Regions from separate parts of the Halobacillus sp. AWH4_228 genome, predicted to be linked through region 3. Evidence: riboswitches for the same ligand, from Rfam matches in the RefSeq annotation. Region 3 holds a riboswitch; each other region holds the start of a gene.
The links. Region 3 has a riboswitch for thiamine pyrophosphate ahead of thiW (energy coupling factor transporter S component ThiW). Riboswitches for the same ligand answer to the same signal wherever they lie in the genome.
Positions count from the first base shown of each region.

Region 1 (3,205 bases), 2.0 Mb from region 3:
TTTTCTGCCGCTTAACCAGCTGATACGCAATAGAATTCCCAATCACTCCACCACCCACAACAATTGCGTCATAAAACATCCCTCCATCTCCTTCCCAGTCGGTATTGATAACGGCGGACCGCCTTTTCCGCATCGTCTGCTAATAGAATGCCGGATAGTACAGCCGCTCCCGACGCTCCAAAGGGCTGAAGACGGCTGACATTTTCCGGTGTCAATCCCCCTATCGCGGTGACAGGCAGCGAGACTGCCTGTGTGACCCTCTGCAGAGCCTCGAGCCCGCGTCCCGCCGATCCAGGCTTGGATGCTGTCTCAAAGACATGTCCGAACAAAATAAAATCTGCTCCCCGTTTTTCTGCAGTGACAGCTTCTTCTACAGAATGGACCGAACACCCGGCGTTTAAAAAAGGAAAAGCCCGCTTAACCTCTTCGACCGGAAGACTGTGTCCGGACAGCTGCACGTGAGGCACTGCTTTTGCCACGGCTACATCCACCCTGTCATTGATGACGAGCTTTTCGGTTGGAAACCCAAGGTCTGTCAAAGCATCTACAGTATCCGCCACTTCACTTGCGGACCACTGCTTTTCACGAAGATGGAAGAAATCAATCATCGGTTCAATCGCAGCCACCCTTGTGCACAGTTCCTCCCTGGACTGCCGCCCTGTGGAAATGACGTGCAGTTTCATTCACGTCCGGCTGCGATCGACTGTTTTAAATCAAACGGCCATTCCTCCATACGGTAAGCCATTTCCCAGAACATATATTCATACTGACTGCTGATGATAAACAATTCCTTCATCCGGGATCTGCCGGCATCTGTTTTCGCTTCAGCCAGTTCATCAAGGCGCTCGATCTGCTCTTCTACAAGCGTCCGGAACCAATCCCCTCCGTAAGCCGCAATCCATTCCTGATAGACCGGTTCTTCCGGTGACGATTCTTTCAAATGTTCGCCGACTTCATAATACAGCCAGTAGCACGGAAGAATCGTCGCAATCACATCCCCTAAGTCCCCGTTATACGCTCCTCTGTACATATGGGACGCATACGCATAGGCCGTTGGTGACGGTTTGAACTGCTCCCGCTCTTCCTGCGTAATGCCCAGCTGCTTCGAAAAATTCTCATGAAGCCCAAGCTCAGCTTCATACGTACTTTGAGCATGAGACGCCATATTGGCCATGACAGCCATATCTTCAGACTTTGCAGCTCCCAGTGACTGGACACGGGCAAAATGAGACAAGTAATACGAATCCTGAAGCACATAATAACGGAACTTTTCGAGAGGAAGCGTTCCCTCTCCAATCCCTGTGACAAAAGGATGGTGAAAACTTCCCTCCCAAATCTCATCCACGGCCTTTCTGATTTCTTCTGAAAATGTCATATCCACTCTCTCCTTTGTTGAACGATCCGCCACTGATTTTTTCCACTAAAAAAGCCACTTTCCCCGGCATAGGAAAAGTGGCTGATATACATTTATTTTCATAGACATGTATAGGTATCGGCCACTTCCCTACGCTGGTATAAACCAGATCAGGTTCCAAGAGTCTTAAAGCATCACTTTAATCTCAGCCTTTGAGAAGGCACCCCTAGTGGATCGCTCGTTATTAAATTCCCTTTCATCGTAACACGTTAGAATTTTTTGTCAAAAACAAATTTTCGACTGCCGTTCCACGGCTTTCTGGATACTGTTGGCGGTCCATGGAGGAATCGGGACGGGACTCTCGTTTAGACCCGGCTCGACCCAGACCATGTCCGCCACTTCTTCCGGACTCTTTATATAGGGCTCTCCTGTGAAATCCGTAGTCAAAAACACGATATTCAGAACCTGGATATCCCCGATTAAAAAAGTATTGCTGTGTACATAGGTAAGGTCCCCATCCAAAGTGAGGCCGATCTCCTCTTTAATTTCACGGCGGACGTTATCTTCCAGCACATCAAGGGAATCCGGACTGAACTCCATTTTCCCTCCAGGCAGCGAATACAATCCTCCCGCGTGCTCCTCTTCCGGTGACCTTTGAATAAGTAGAATATGGTCCTCTTTCATAATGGCCGCTTCTACGTTTATGATATAAGAATACGACATATACAAACCTCCTTTTTTAACCAATCCTTACCAAATTCGACACACCGCTTCAATTTCCTCCCCCTCATGAAGAAAAGACTATTGAGCATATTCATAGTGTCTCTTTATTATAAACCGTTACACAGAACGGATAATAACGTCTTTGACTTTCTGCATCGCTCCATCAATGGCAGAAGCCTTCAGGGAAGCGAGGTAGACAACGACACCTGCTCCTTCTTCCACCTTACCAAAGCGCTGGATATCCACGATAATGGTCCTCTGCAGGGAAGGACAAGTCAAGTCATTTCATTCTAAAAACACCCGCCCTTTTCAGGACGGGTGTTTTTTTATGCTCATCTCAGGTAAAATATGGCTCGGAGAGGAGGAAAACAATGACACAACTGAAAGTCCTTTCTGCGTGGAACATCCTTCCCGCTGCGCTTTTGATCACTGCCGGATGGTTTCTGTTGGATGTCAATCCATCCAACACCTACACGGGATCCCTCTTTCTTATCCTGTTCTGGACAGTGAAAAGCGGACTGGACGCCTGGAGGTATCACTTGATCCGCCAAAATAAGCATGCCATTTTAAACTTCGGCTTTACCGCTGTCAGTCTTGTCTTGTTGTTTTATGTCCTCTAAGGGAAGGCAGCAGTTAAAGAGAACCATCCACTTATAAGGAGCGGATACATATGTTAAAAAAGATTCGAATCCTCTTATCAGTCATAATCATCCTTTTGTCCGGCTACGGATTATGGACAGATAAATCAGGAGACCTTTTGTCTTTCACTCTCGCAGGTTTTGCCATTCTTATGGTTATCCTTGGCCTTGAAGAACAAAAAGAAACAACCAAAAAGCGTGCCTCCATTTATTATGCGGTCTCTGTTTTCTGTCTGTTTACTTCCATAGCCGGATTCATCCAATAATAAGAGTCCCTTTAGATGAGATCCCTATTCCTGCAAACGCGACTTAAACATCCTAGATCGCATAAGGGAAGGCGACGTGGAGTGTTCGATGGTGACGCCTGTGGAAAAGCATAAGGTGAAGATCCACTTGGGCAGGTGGTTTTCGTGCCCAAGTCAGCTGAGGCCGTGCCCGCGGCGGGCATCCACCGATAGGCGGAGCGTGACAATCGCAGTCCCCCCCTCGA
Region 1 is NZ_JBSWTE010000001.1:2,553,487-2,556,691, forward strand. Features, by position in the region: gene thiO (glycine oxidase ThiO) at 1-79, opposite strand, end outside; gene tenI (thiazole tautomerase TenI) at 69-683, opposite strand; gene tenA (thiaminase II) at 680-1,375, opposite strand; TPP riboswitch at 1,485-1,592, opposite strand; gene ACXADP_RS13045 (NUDIX domain-containing protein) at 1,637-2,077, opposite strand; gene ACXADP_RS13050 (hypothetical protein) at 2,195-2,356, opposite strand; gene ACXADP_RS13055 (hypothetical protein) at 2,449-2,697, shown strand; gene ACXADP_RS13060 (hypothetical protein) at 2,748-2,981, shown strand.
Region 1: linked by a shared signal. The riboswitch ahead of tenA (thiaminase II) and the one ahead of thiW (energy coupling factor transporter S component ThiW) in region 3 are both predicted to bind thiamine pyrophosphate.

Region 2 (3,205 bases), 1.4 Mb from region 3:
GTGGCCACGCTTAAACGGCGTTTCTGCCCCTGACTTAACTGATAAGGATGATGCCTGTCTAATCCATTCAATCGGCACAGGGAGAGCAGATGTTCAACCTGCCGGCGTATTTCCAATTCGGGTGTTCCCCGCTGCCTTAAACTGAAAGCAATCTCCTCGAACACTTCATCGGTTACAAATTGGTGTTCCGGATTTTGAAAAACGTACCCCACCTGTGTACGTAAGTTGTCCGCTCTCCATTTTTTCATGGATGTCCCTTTCCAAGTCACTGTGCCTCTGTCCGCCTTTGTGATGCCGGCCATTATTTTGGAAAGACTGGATTTGCCACTTCCATTCGCCCCTACCACAGCAATCCATTCTCCTTCATAAAGGGAGAGAGTGAGATCCTTTAAAATATGTTTCCACTGGACATCGGATAATTCCAAGAGCGCCTTTCCGCGTCTGTTCGGGTTACGAACATTTGATGGAACTTCAATGTTCCGCTGCGATAACTCCTCCAGGGTAAATGGATAGGGAGGAGGGCAGTCTTCGTCTATGCTGTACTGCACAGCATAGGGAAGCCGGATCCCCTGATTGTGGATGGCGCGGCCCTGGTTATTGATGACTTCTTTTAACGGCCCCTTTGTAAGAATCCCGCCATCGGAGTGGAGTACAATGACATGCTTGAGAAGTTCCAGCCATCCTTCCAATCTGTGTTCGATCACAATCAAGGTGAGACTTCTAGTTTTTTTTATGGAAGTCAGAATAGTAATGAAATCACGAGCAGACTGCGGATCCAGATTAGCTGTCGGTTCATCCAGGAGAAGGATGTCCGGCTCCATCACCAGCACACAGGCAAGGGCCAGTTTCTGCTTCTGTCCGCCGGACAAGTGATGGATGAACGACGTTTTTTTATCCAGTAGATTCACCTGTGCAAGGACATCATCTATTTTGTGTTCCATCTCCTCAGCAGGTACATGAAGGTTTTCTAAACCAAAGGCGATTTCATCCTCGACGGTCAGCATACAAAATTGAGTTTCGGGGTCTTGAAAAACACTTCCAACAGTTTTAGCCAGCTCTCCCGGTTTGAAGTCGCTTGTTGAGCGTCCGTAAATGGCAGCACGCCCATTCATCTCGCCATCCAAATCCTCCGGGTAAAGCCCGTTTATACATTGGACAAGCGAGCTTTTTCCTGAACCGCTCGGGCCAAGGATGAGGGTGTCCTGTTCGTTTTCGATGGAGAGGGTGATATCCGTCAATACGGTTTTTTCATTTTCTTCATACGTAAGCGTCAGGTTTTCCAATTGTACAGCCGTCTTCATCAGGAAGCCTTCTTCTTTCTTAATTCCCGCCCGAGAGCAAAACTGGAAAGGACGCCGGTACGGGCAAGTCCGTCAGCCACGGCTTTACCCAATACTCCGGAAATCACAGCGCCGCTGACCATACGGACAATCAGCATGGCAGCGACGTATCCACCACTTAACGCAGCGTATCCAGATTGGAAATACCCCCATGCGAAACTGAAAACGGCAGCCATCACGCCGGCGAGCATGAGTACAGAAAGATGATAAGACCGGTAACGCGTCAGAGCAAACGCACTTTCCGCTCCGAATCCCTGAATCATTCCCGTTAGAATCAATAGGGGACCGGAAGCATTCCCGAGCAGAACTTCAATTGTCGCTGCGATGGTTTCAGAGAGAAAAGCTGCGCCCGGGCGGCGTAAAATATAGGCGGCAATGATGGATACGATAAACCAGATACCAAAGATAAAATCATATCCGATTGGACCAAAGAGACCTGAGAGAAGTTTTCCAACAGGCAGGAAAGCGAGATAGACGACAGCGAAAACGACGGACAAGACAGATAGAACAACGATTTCTTTGAGTTTCCAGTTTTTCATAAGATGCTCCCCCTGGAGGAAGGGCTGTTGACCGACACCGATACAGTCATGACGGTGTGAGACGACCCTGAAGCTTCTGTCTCACGGAAAACGTTTTCCAACCCTTCGAAAACCGTATGGGTATCTCCGTCAAGTCTTGTAGAATAGTGGGCGGGCGTCACTTGGATGCCCTTCGATTTCATCGCTTCAATCTGCTTGTATATTGTATCCATATAACTGTCCCCTCCCATTGGATAGAGCGAAAACTTAGCTGCTAATGGCTGGGTAATCGAGCGGGAAGTGTCTTCATTCCTCCGTTGCAGGGATTCAGCCATATACGTGTCTCCAGCCGAGTCTCCCGGGCACCCGATTGAATAAGTCGCATGAAAAGCCGCATGAACACCTTCTTTGGATACATGAAGAAGGATAGCCTTTGTCACATCAAAAATATGTTCCATCCGCCCCCGTACCGTCGTAGAGACATCATCGGTATCGAGCCATACTTTAGATGTATCCACTTCCTTTAAGCTTTCCAGAATTATACCCGCAAACTCATCACTCATCGGATGTATGGAAAACGAACATCCAGCAATTTTCGATGTACCACAAACTTGATTCATCCATCATTCCTCCTTTTTTTAAACACAAAGCTCTGTTAAAGTCTGTTGTTGTTATTTTAAACGAGTACTAAATCGTCTCCGTCTGGAATTAGGGGTCCGGCCCGTTGTTTACTCAGAGCATGGGATGGCAGAGAAAATTGTCCGCTTTCCGCGGGGAACGAAGTTTGAGGAGGCTCACGGTACCCCGTGGAAAGGGAGTCATTCCCAAGGCCGCCTCCTGCAAATCCCATGACAGAAAGGGGTGATAGGAGCTCACATGTTAAATAACAACACCAAGCAATAACAGACCCAAACACAAAAAAACTGCATCCCATGGGAATGCAGTCCGTTGATCGATGAATAAAACCTGTAAAGGCCTGATTGATAGAACGGCTGCACTTCCCCACGCTAGTATTATCTAGTTCGGGTGCCAAGGGTCGGATCATCCTCTCAGCCGCTCGCAGCAGCTCCCCTAGTGCCTCATATGTATACAGTTTTTTGTATTGACTCTATCGTAGCGGATGTTGGAATATTTGTAAATGTTTATTCTCCTTTTTATGAATACGAATGATAGAGTTCATTTTCAAAATCTTCCAATCGTGATACGCTGAAGATAATAGAATCTGTCATATCTTGAGTGGAATAAAAGAGTCGGACAATCAGAAGACAAGGGATACCATCAATGGGAAGGGGAAGACAGATATGAACACTCACATGAATCGCACAAGCAGGTGGATGAAGCGGTATG
Region 2 is NZ_JBSWTE010000001.1:1,906,927-1,910,131, forward strand. Features, by position in the region: gene ACXADP_RS09600 (ABC transporter ATP-binding protein) at 1-1,301, opposite strand, end outside; gene ACXADP_RS09605 (ECF transporter S component) at 1,301-1,879, opposite strand; gene ACXADP_RS09610 (YkoF family thiamine/hydroxymethylpyrimidine-binding protein) at 1,876-2,478, opposite strand; TPP riboswitch at 2,841-2,941, opposite strand; gene ACXADP_RS09615 (hypothetical protein) at 3,160-3,205, shown strand, end outside.
Region 2: linked by a shared signal. The riboswitch ahead of ACXADP_RS09610 (YkoF family thiamine/hydroxymethylpyrimidine-binding protein) and the one ahead of thiW (energy coupling factor transporter S component ThiW) in region 3 are both predicted to bind thiamine pyrophosphate.

Region 3 (3,205 bases):
ACAGTCCTGACTGCCCATGATCAAATATTTTCTGAGCTGCTGTTCCAAATTCACCGGTCCGCCTCCTCTTCTGCTCCCAGAGCATCGATAAACGCAGGAACAAATGTCCCGGGTCCTGACACATGAGGGTGAGAAGCGGCCTGTTCTGCTGCTTTACCAAAATGATAGAGACCGGCCCGGACGTTTCCTGCGCGGTCTCCTTCAATGGCAAGAAACGCAGTGAGAACGGCACCAAGCAGGCATCCGGATCCTGTGACTTTTGAAAGCCATTGGTGTCCTGTATCGTTTTTGAAGACTTCTCCTTCATACCCGATCACATCGGTTTTGCCTGTGCAGACAGCCATCGTCTGATAAAGTTCAGAAACTTTGAGAGCAATCTCATCGGTATTGGAGGCTTCTCCAGAGTCCACCCCTTTTGTTTCGACTTTCTCTCCAGCAAGGAAAGCCAGTTCTCCCGCATTGCCTTTGATCACATCGACATGAACCGTCGACAATATTTTCCTACAGGCCTCTTCCCTGTAGGAGGTGGCAGCGACTCCTACAGGATCCAGAACGACAGGGACGCCGGCTTCATTCGCCGCTTTTCCCGCCTCCAGCATCGCTTCCACCTGCTGCTCGTTCAATGTGCCGATATTCAACAGAAGGCCGTCTGCCAAACGAGCGACATCCCCGGCTTCCTGAACGGCATTCGACATAATCGGCGAAGCGCCGAGAGCAAGCAGGCCGTTGGCTGTATAATTCATGACGACTGCATTGGTAATGTTATGAATCAAAGGACGTTCACTCCGCAGCTTCTGGATCAATGTTTGTGTCATGGATGAAAAACCTCCCTGCGTACAGCGAAATGATTGGTCGGGCCGTCCCCTTTACCAAGATCGAAAGAATGGCGAATAGCCTCTGTCACAAAATGCTTGCCCTTCTCTACCGCCTGCGCGAGCGGATATCCCTGGCTCATATAAGCGGCTATAGCAGCCGAGTACGTGCAGCCTGTGCCATGGGTATTCGCTGAATCAATCCGTTCTTCTTCGAAGGTGTGCAGCTCATATCCGTCATATAGAAAGTCGACCGCTTTCCCTTTTAAATGGCCGCCTTTTACAAGCGCAGCACCGGCTCCCAGCTGTTCTACAATTTCCACAGCTGCTTCCTTCATATCCTCTTCATGATGGATCCTTCGATTGAGAAGGGTTTCTGTTTCCGGAATATTGGGGGTGACAAGCGTCGATTCTGGTACAAGATGCCTTTTTAAATAGATCTGTTCTTCCTGCTCTACAAGCGGATCTCCACTTTGAGCAATCATGACAGGGTCCATAATATACGGAGCATCAATGGTCTGCATCCAGTCTTTAATGACCTGCATCATTTCCTTATTGGCAATCATCCCTGTCTTCACAGCGTGCACCGGCATATCATCACTTACCGCAAACAGCTGCTCACGGATGAAGGAGTCAGGGAGATGATGCACATCTTTGACTCCTGTCGTATTTTGGGCGACAACCGAAGTCACCACACTCATACCATAGCTTTTCAATTCCTGGAATGTTTTCAAATCGGCCTGGATGCCGGCTCCTCCACTTGGATCCGTACCGGCAATTGTTAATACACATGCGGGTTTCATTGAACCACTTCCTTTCCTATCAATCATTCTTTTCAATTGGATTTCATCAGGACTGCGGGAGCGGGCTTTCCACCTTCACTCTTGATAAAAGGAACACAGCAATGACCGCTCCTGACAGACTACTCACTAGAAACGACGGAAGAAATGCAAAGACCGCTGCTGAGCTTCCCATGAACCAGCTGGCGAAGGGAACGGCGGCCAGAGCACCAATCACACCTGTGCCCAGCACTTCTCCTGCTGCTGCAGAAAGCTTCCGTGCATAAACCTTATAAAATACACCGGCAAAAAACGCCCCGAACATACCTCCGGGAAAAGCCAGAATCGTCCCGAGTCCCAGCAGAAAACGCAGCAGGCCGATGACAAAAGCGACCGCCACCGCTGGAATCGGACCGAGCATTACGGCTGCCATGACATTGACGGCGTGCTGGACAGGGTAGGCTTTGGCTGCTCCAGCGGGAAACCATAAAAACTGCGAGCCTAGTGTACCTACGGCCACAAGGACGGCCATGAATGTAAGAATTCTGGTTTTATTCATCAGTCAGCTCCTTCCTGGGAATAAAATAAAAAACCAGGTCCACCGGGGACCTGGTTTTGATAGAAGAAGTCGATCAATGACGATCATGTGACTACTTCCCTCCGCTGGTATTAACCAGATCAGGTACGTAAGAGTCAGAAAGCGTCCATGCTTTCCTCTCAGCCTCTTCAGGCTCCCCTAGTAGTTTTGAAATCTATTCACTTGCATCCATCATAACAAAACTGGTTGAATCTGTCATCATCTCCTGCCTCATGCAGCCAGGCAAAAAGACTTCCGTTCACTGCGGCCCGGGCTTCTCTACTTTTTTCAGGAGCCACAGCCGCACACTCAGCTCCAGTAAAAATAAATCATCCGCGTTCAATAAGGACAACCCCGTCAGCTGTTCAATATTCCTCAGCCGGTGCAGAAGGGACTGCCGGTGCAGATTCAGTGCTCTCGATGTCTGGCTGACATTGCTGTTGTACTTGTTATAAACCATAAATGTATGAAGAAGCTCCGCCTGCCTTTTCTGATCATAATCAATCAGGGGCTGGAGAGTATCCTGAACAATATCCTCGATTTCCTTTTTATGGGATAAGGCCATCAAAAGCCTGTTCATCCTTGTCTCCTTAAAGAATGTCCGGCCCCCGGCCTCGTTCTGCTGCTCTCCCATCTGCAGGGCTGTCCGCGCTTCCTCATAGCTGTGATGGAATACTTGATACCCGTCTTTATGACACGAAATCCCCCATTGGATCGTGACACCAGCCAGCAGCTCGAACAAACGCCTTTCGACAAGGTCCAGAAATTGATTCGCTGCTTCCTCACTGCCTGCTTTATCCGCCTCCAGAAAGATGATGACTTTCTCTTCATCAAAGGTCGTCATCACCTGCCGTCCCACCATGTGCCCGGCATAAGCGGCCTCCTTCTGTATGTAATAGTTGCGGCTCTGTAGAGAAGAAGAAGAGGGAAGCTGTCCATCGTTTCCTACTGAACGGCTTGCCGGCTGATGGAACAGAACCTCTCCGACAAAGCAGACGTAAGGTTTCTCAAGATCATAGCCGAGAAGCCTGGCTTTC
Region 3 is NZ_JBSWTE010000001.1:534,446-537,650, reverse strand. Features, by position in the region: gene thiE (thiamine phosphate synthase) at 1-54, opposite strand, end outside; gene thiM (hydroxyethylthiazole kinase) at 51-815, opposite strand; gene thiD (bifunctional hydroxymethylpyrimidine kinase/phosphomethylpyrimidine kinase) at 812-1,615, opposite strand; gene thiW (energy coupling factor transporter S component ThiW) at 1,662-2,150, opposite strand; TPP riboswitch at 2,230-2,339, opposite strand; gene ACXADP_RS02725 (PucR family transcriptional regulator) at 2,428-3,205, opposite strand, start outside.

Region 4 (3,205 bases), 590 kb from region 3:
TTTGATCAACGCTTTCCTTCCATGTGAAATGGATTTTTCAAGGGCCATCCAGGAATGCTAGAATAGAAGAGAAAGTGTAAAAGGGGGCTTGCTTTTGAAGGGAATCCTATTGGTGCTTTTATCTGTTTTAATCCTGACAGCGTGTCAAAGTGAAAGGGAATGGTCCTTCTCTGAAATTGGGAAAAAGGATCTTCCAGGGGACGCGTTGTCCTATTTTCAAACGGTAAAAAATAGACATGGAAATCATATGTTCCAAGAGGGAGATCAGAATACGGTGTATATCTATTTGAACGGAACAAAACAGGGCGAAGGGGCGGAATATTATACATCCTTCGAGGTCCGGGCAGAAGAAGATACGCTGAACCTGTTATACAAGACAGGGGCCGGCGCTGGTGGTTCGGTTAAATCCGAACGCTTCTACAGAGTCGACGGTTATCAAAGTTATGAGATCCTGAGGATTTATGAAAACGGAAAAGAAGCCGCCTTTGAGACCATATCTCTGGGCGGATAATTTTCTCTATCCCTATAGAAAAAGGACTCTCCTCCTCTCATTGCCTTACCCTGATCCATAGGCGTCGCCAACGCCTATACTGCAATCTGGTCATGTGGTGAGGTCTTGAGGAAGTTGAAGCCTGCGGGAACAGAACAGACCCACCCAAAACCGGAACCTGCGCTTCTTTTACCTACATAAATAAAACAACATGAAAGTGAGCCTGTACGATGCGGAAAATTCTTGCTGCCTTAATCAGCAGTTTTGTAACAGCTTTATTGGTTTCTATTTATCTCACATCGGATTACAGCAACCTGGTCGGAAACTTATATTTTAATTTAGTCAACATCTATTTGGGGCATGCTGTGTTTGCCCTCCCCCTATCCTTGATAGCCGATCGTTTAAGCAGTCAGCTGTCGTTGGGACGCTTTTTTATTGAGTGGGGCCTGTATCTTTTAATTGGACCACTTCTAGCTGTGTTATTGGCTGTCTTTACGATGTTCTTAAGCTTGTATCTCATACCGATCAGTTTCATTTTTCCAATCACCTACACGCTCGTTAAAAAAATTCCTGCTGCTTTCCTGAAGAGGAGTCTGACAGCGGCTGTCCTCTTATCCGTTGCGGTCATCATGGCTATGTATTACAGTATCCGTTAGTTTCAGGGTCATAAATAAGCTGTTCGGGTCTTCCTTGTAGCCGGCGAAAGGACCACAGAAAACAAACCCGAAGTTCTTATACAGCTGGACAGCCGGATGGAACGCCTCTTGAGACCCGGTTTCTATAAAGAGCTGTGTATACCCTCGGGCGCTGGGTTCATTTATGATGTGTTGGAGCAATCTGTGGGCGACGCCTCGTCTTAAATGGGAAGAGGCCGTTCTCATCGACTTGATTTCTCCGTGCGCCGGATGGAGTTCTTTCAACGCTCCCATTCCTGCCAGCTCTCCCTTTTCCCAGGCTGTCCAAAAAGTCACGCCGGGCTGCTTTAATTTTTCTATATCCAATGCGTGGATGCTTTCTGGCGGGGAGTGCAGGGTCATATTGAAAAGGTGTTCCTTTATGAATGCTTGTACTTCATCGCTTGTTAAATCATCGTTTTTGATGTCCATCCATGGCCTCCTGTTTTATACGTCCTCCATCTACATTTCGCGTTTAAACGGGACTTGTCCTTTCCGGCCCCCTGTGTTGTAATGAAAATAACAGTTTTATAGCATGTTTCACTAGGGGAGCCCTGATGACGGGGCTGAGAAAAGCAGAAGCTTTGACCCTTACAACCTGATCTGGCTCATACCAGCGGAGGGAAGTGAAGCGGTCGATGATTGATCTTTTCTTACATGATGATCAAGCCCGCTCCTTCTCTCGAAGGGGCGGGCTTTTTATATGGAAGGAGAGAGTACGATGATTCAGTTAGAGGAATTGCTGCAGAGAGTGGAGGAAAAGGAAGAGGAGATGCACCAGCTTCTAGGGGACTTGGTCGCCTTTCCGACGTTAAGCCCTCCAGCCCGAAATGCGGCGGAAGCACAACAGTACATAGAAGAGTATTTAAGCCGGATGGATTTTGAAATAGACACGTGGGAACTGTACCCCGGCGATCCGATTGTCGTCGGAACGAAAAAAGGAACCGACCGGGAACACAGCAGAAGTCTCATCTTAAACGGTCATATTGATGTGGCTGCGCTGGATGAAGGGGAATCGTGGGAGCATGATCCTTTTACACTGACCTCGAAGGACGACCGCTTGTACGGTCGCGGCACGGCGGATATGAAAGGTGGAATGGCGGCTGTTCTGTTTGCACTCAAACTGCTCCATGAAGCGGGAATCGAGCCGACCGGCGACCTTCATGTGCAGTCCGTCGTCGGTGAAGAGGTCGGAGAAGCAGGAACAAAATCCTGTGGAGAAAGAGGGTATCATGCCGATTTAGCCATCGTAGCCGATACGAGTAACTGTGCCATTCAGGGGCAGGGAGGCGTCATTACCGGATGGATTACGATTGAAAGTCCGGAAACCTTCCACGACGCGGAACGCCGTTCGATCATTCATGCCGGTGGAGGAAGATACGGAGCAGGGGCAATTGAAAAAATGATGAAAATCATCCAGTCGCTGCAGGAATTGGAGCAGCACTGGGCGGTGACGAAATCGAGTCCAGGCTTTCCACCTGGATCGACGACAATCAATCCGGCTGTCATTGAAGGTGGAAGGCATGCCGCTTTTATCGCCGACCGCTGTGCTTTATGGATTACCGTGCACTATTATCCAGAAGAGCATTATGAAGATGTGATCGAAGAAATTGAAGCACATGTCCGTGCTGCCGCCCAGGCCGATCCATGGCTGAAAAACCATGCCCCTCAATTCAAATGGGGAGGAACGTCCATGATCGAGGAGCGCGGAGAAATCTTCCCCGCCTTTTCTGTCGATCCTGCCCATCCAGGGGTACAGCAGCTTCAACAAGCCCATAAAATCATCCATGGTACGCCGGCGGAAATGTCCATGTCTCCGACTGTGACGGATGGAGGATGGCTCTCAGAAGCAGGCATCCCGACCATTCTCTACGGTCCCGGCACGCTGGATCAGGCGCATGCGGTGAATGAGTCGCTGGACAGGAGACAGCTGTTGGATTATACGAAAACAATGATGGCTTTTTTATACAATTGGTTTCAACAAGCAGATGACAAGGAGGAAGCGTAATGTTTACAGACCGTTTATACGAAAGTGCCCGTC
Region 4 is NZ_JBSWTE010000001.1:1,127,024-1,130,228, forward strand. Features, by position in the region: gene ACXADP_RS05485 (hypothetical protein) at 95-511, shown strand; gene ACXADP_RS05490 (hypothetical protein) at 721-1,146, shown strand; gene ACXADP_RS05495 (GNAT family N-acetyltransferase) at 1,102-1,596, opposite strand; TPP riboswitch at 1,700-1,806, shown strand; gene ACXADP_RS05500 (acetylornithine deacetylase) at 1,886-3,172, shown strand; gene tenA (thiaminase II) at 3,172-3,205, shown strand, end outside.
Region 4: linked by a shared signal. The riboswitch ahead of ACXADP_RS05500 (acetylornithine deacetylase) and the one ahead of thiW (energy coupling factor transporter S component ThiW) in region 3 are both predicted to bind thiamine pyrophosphate.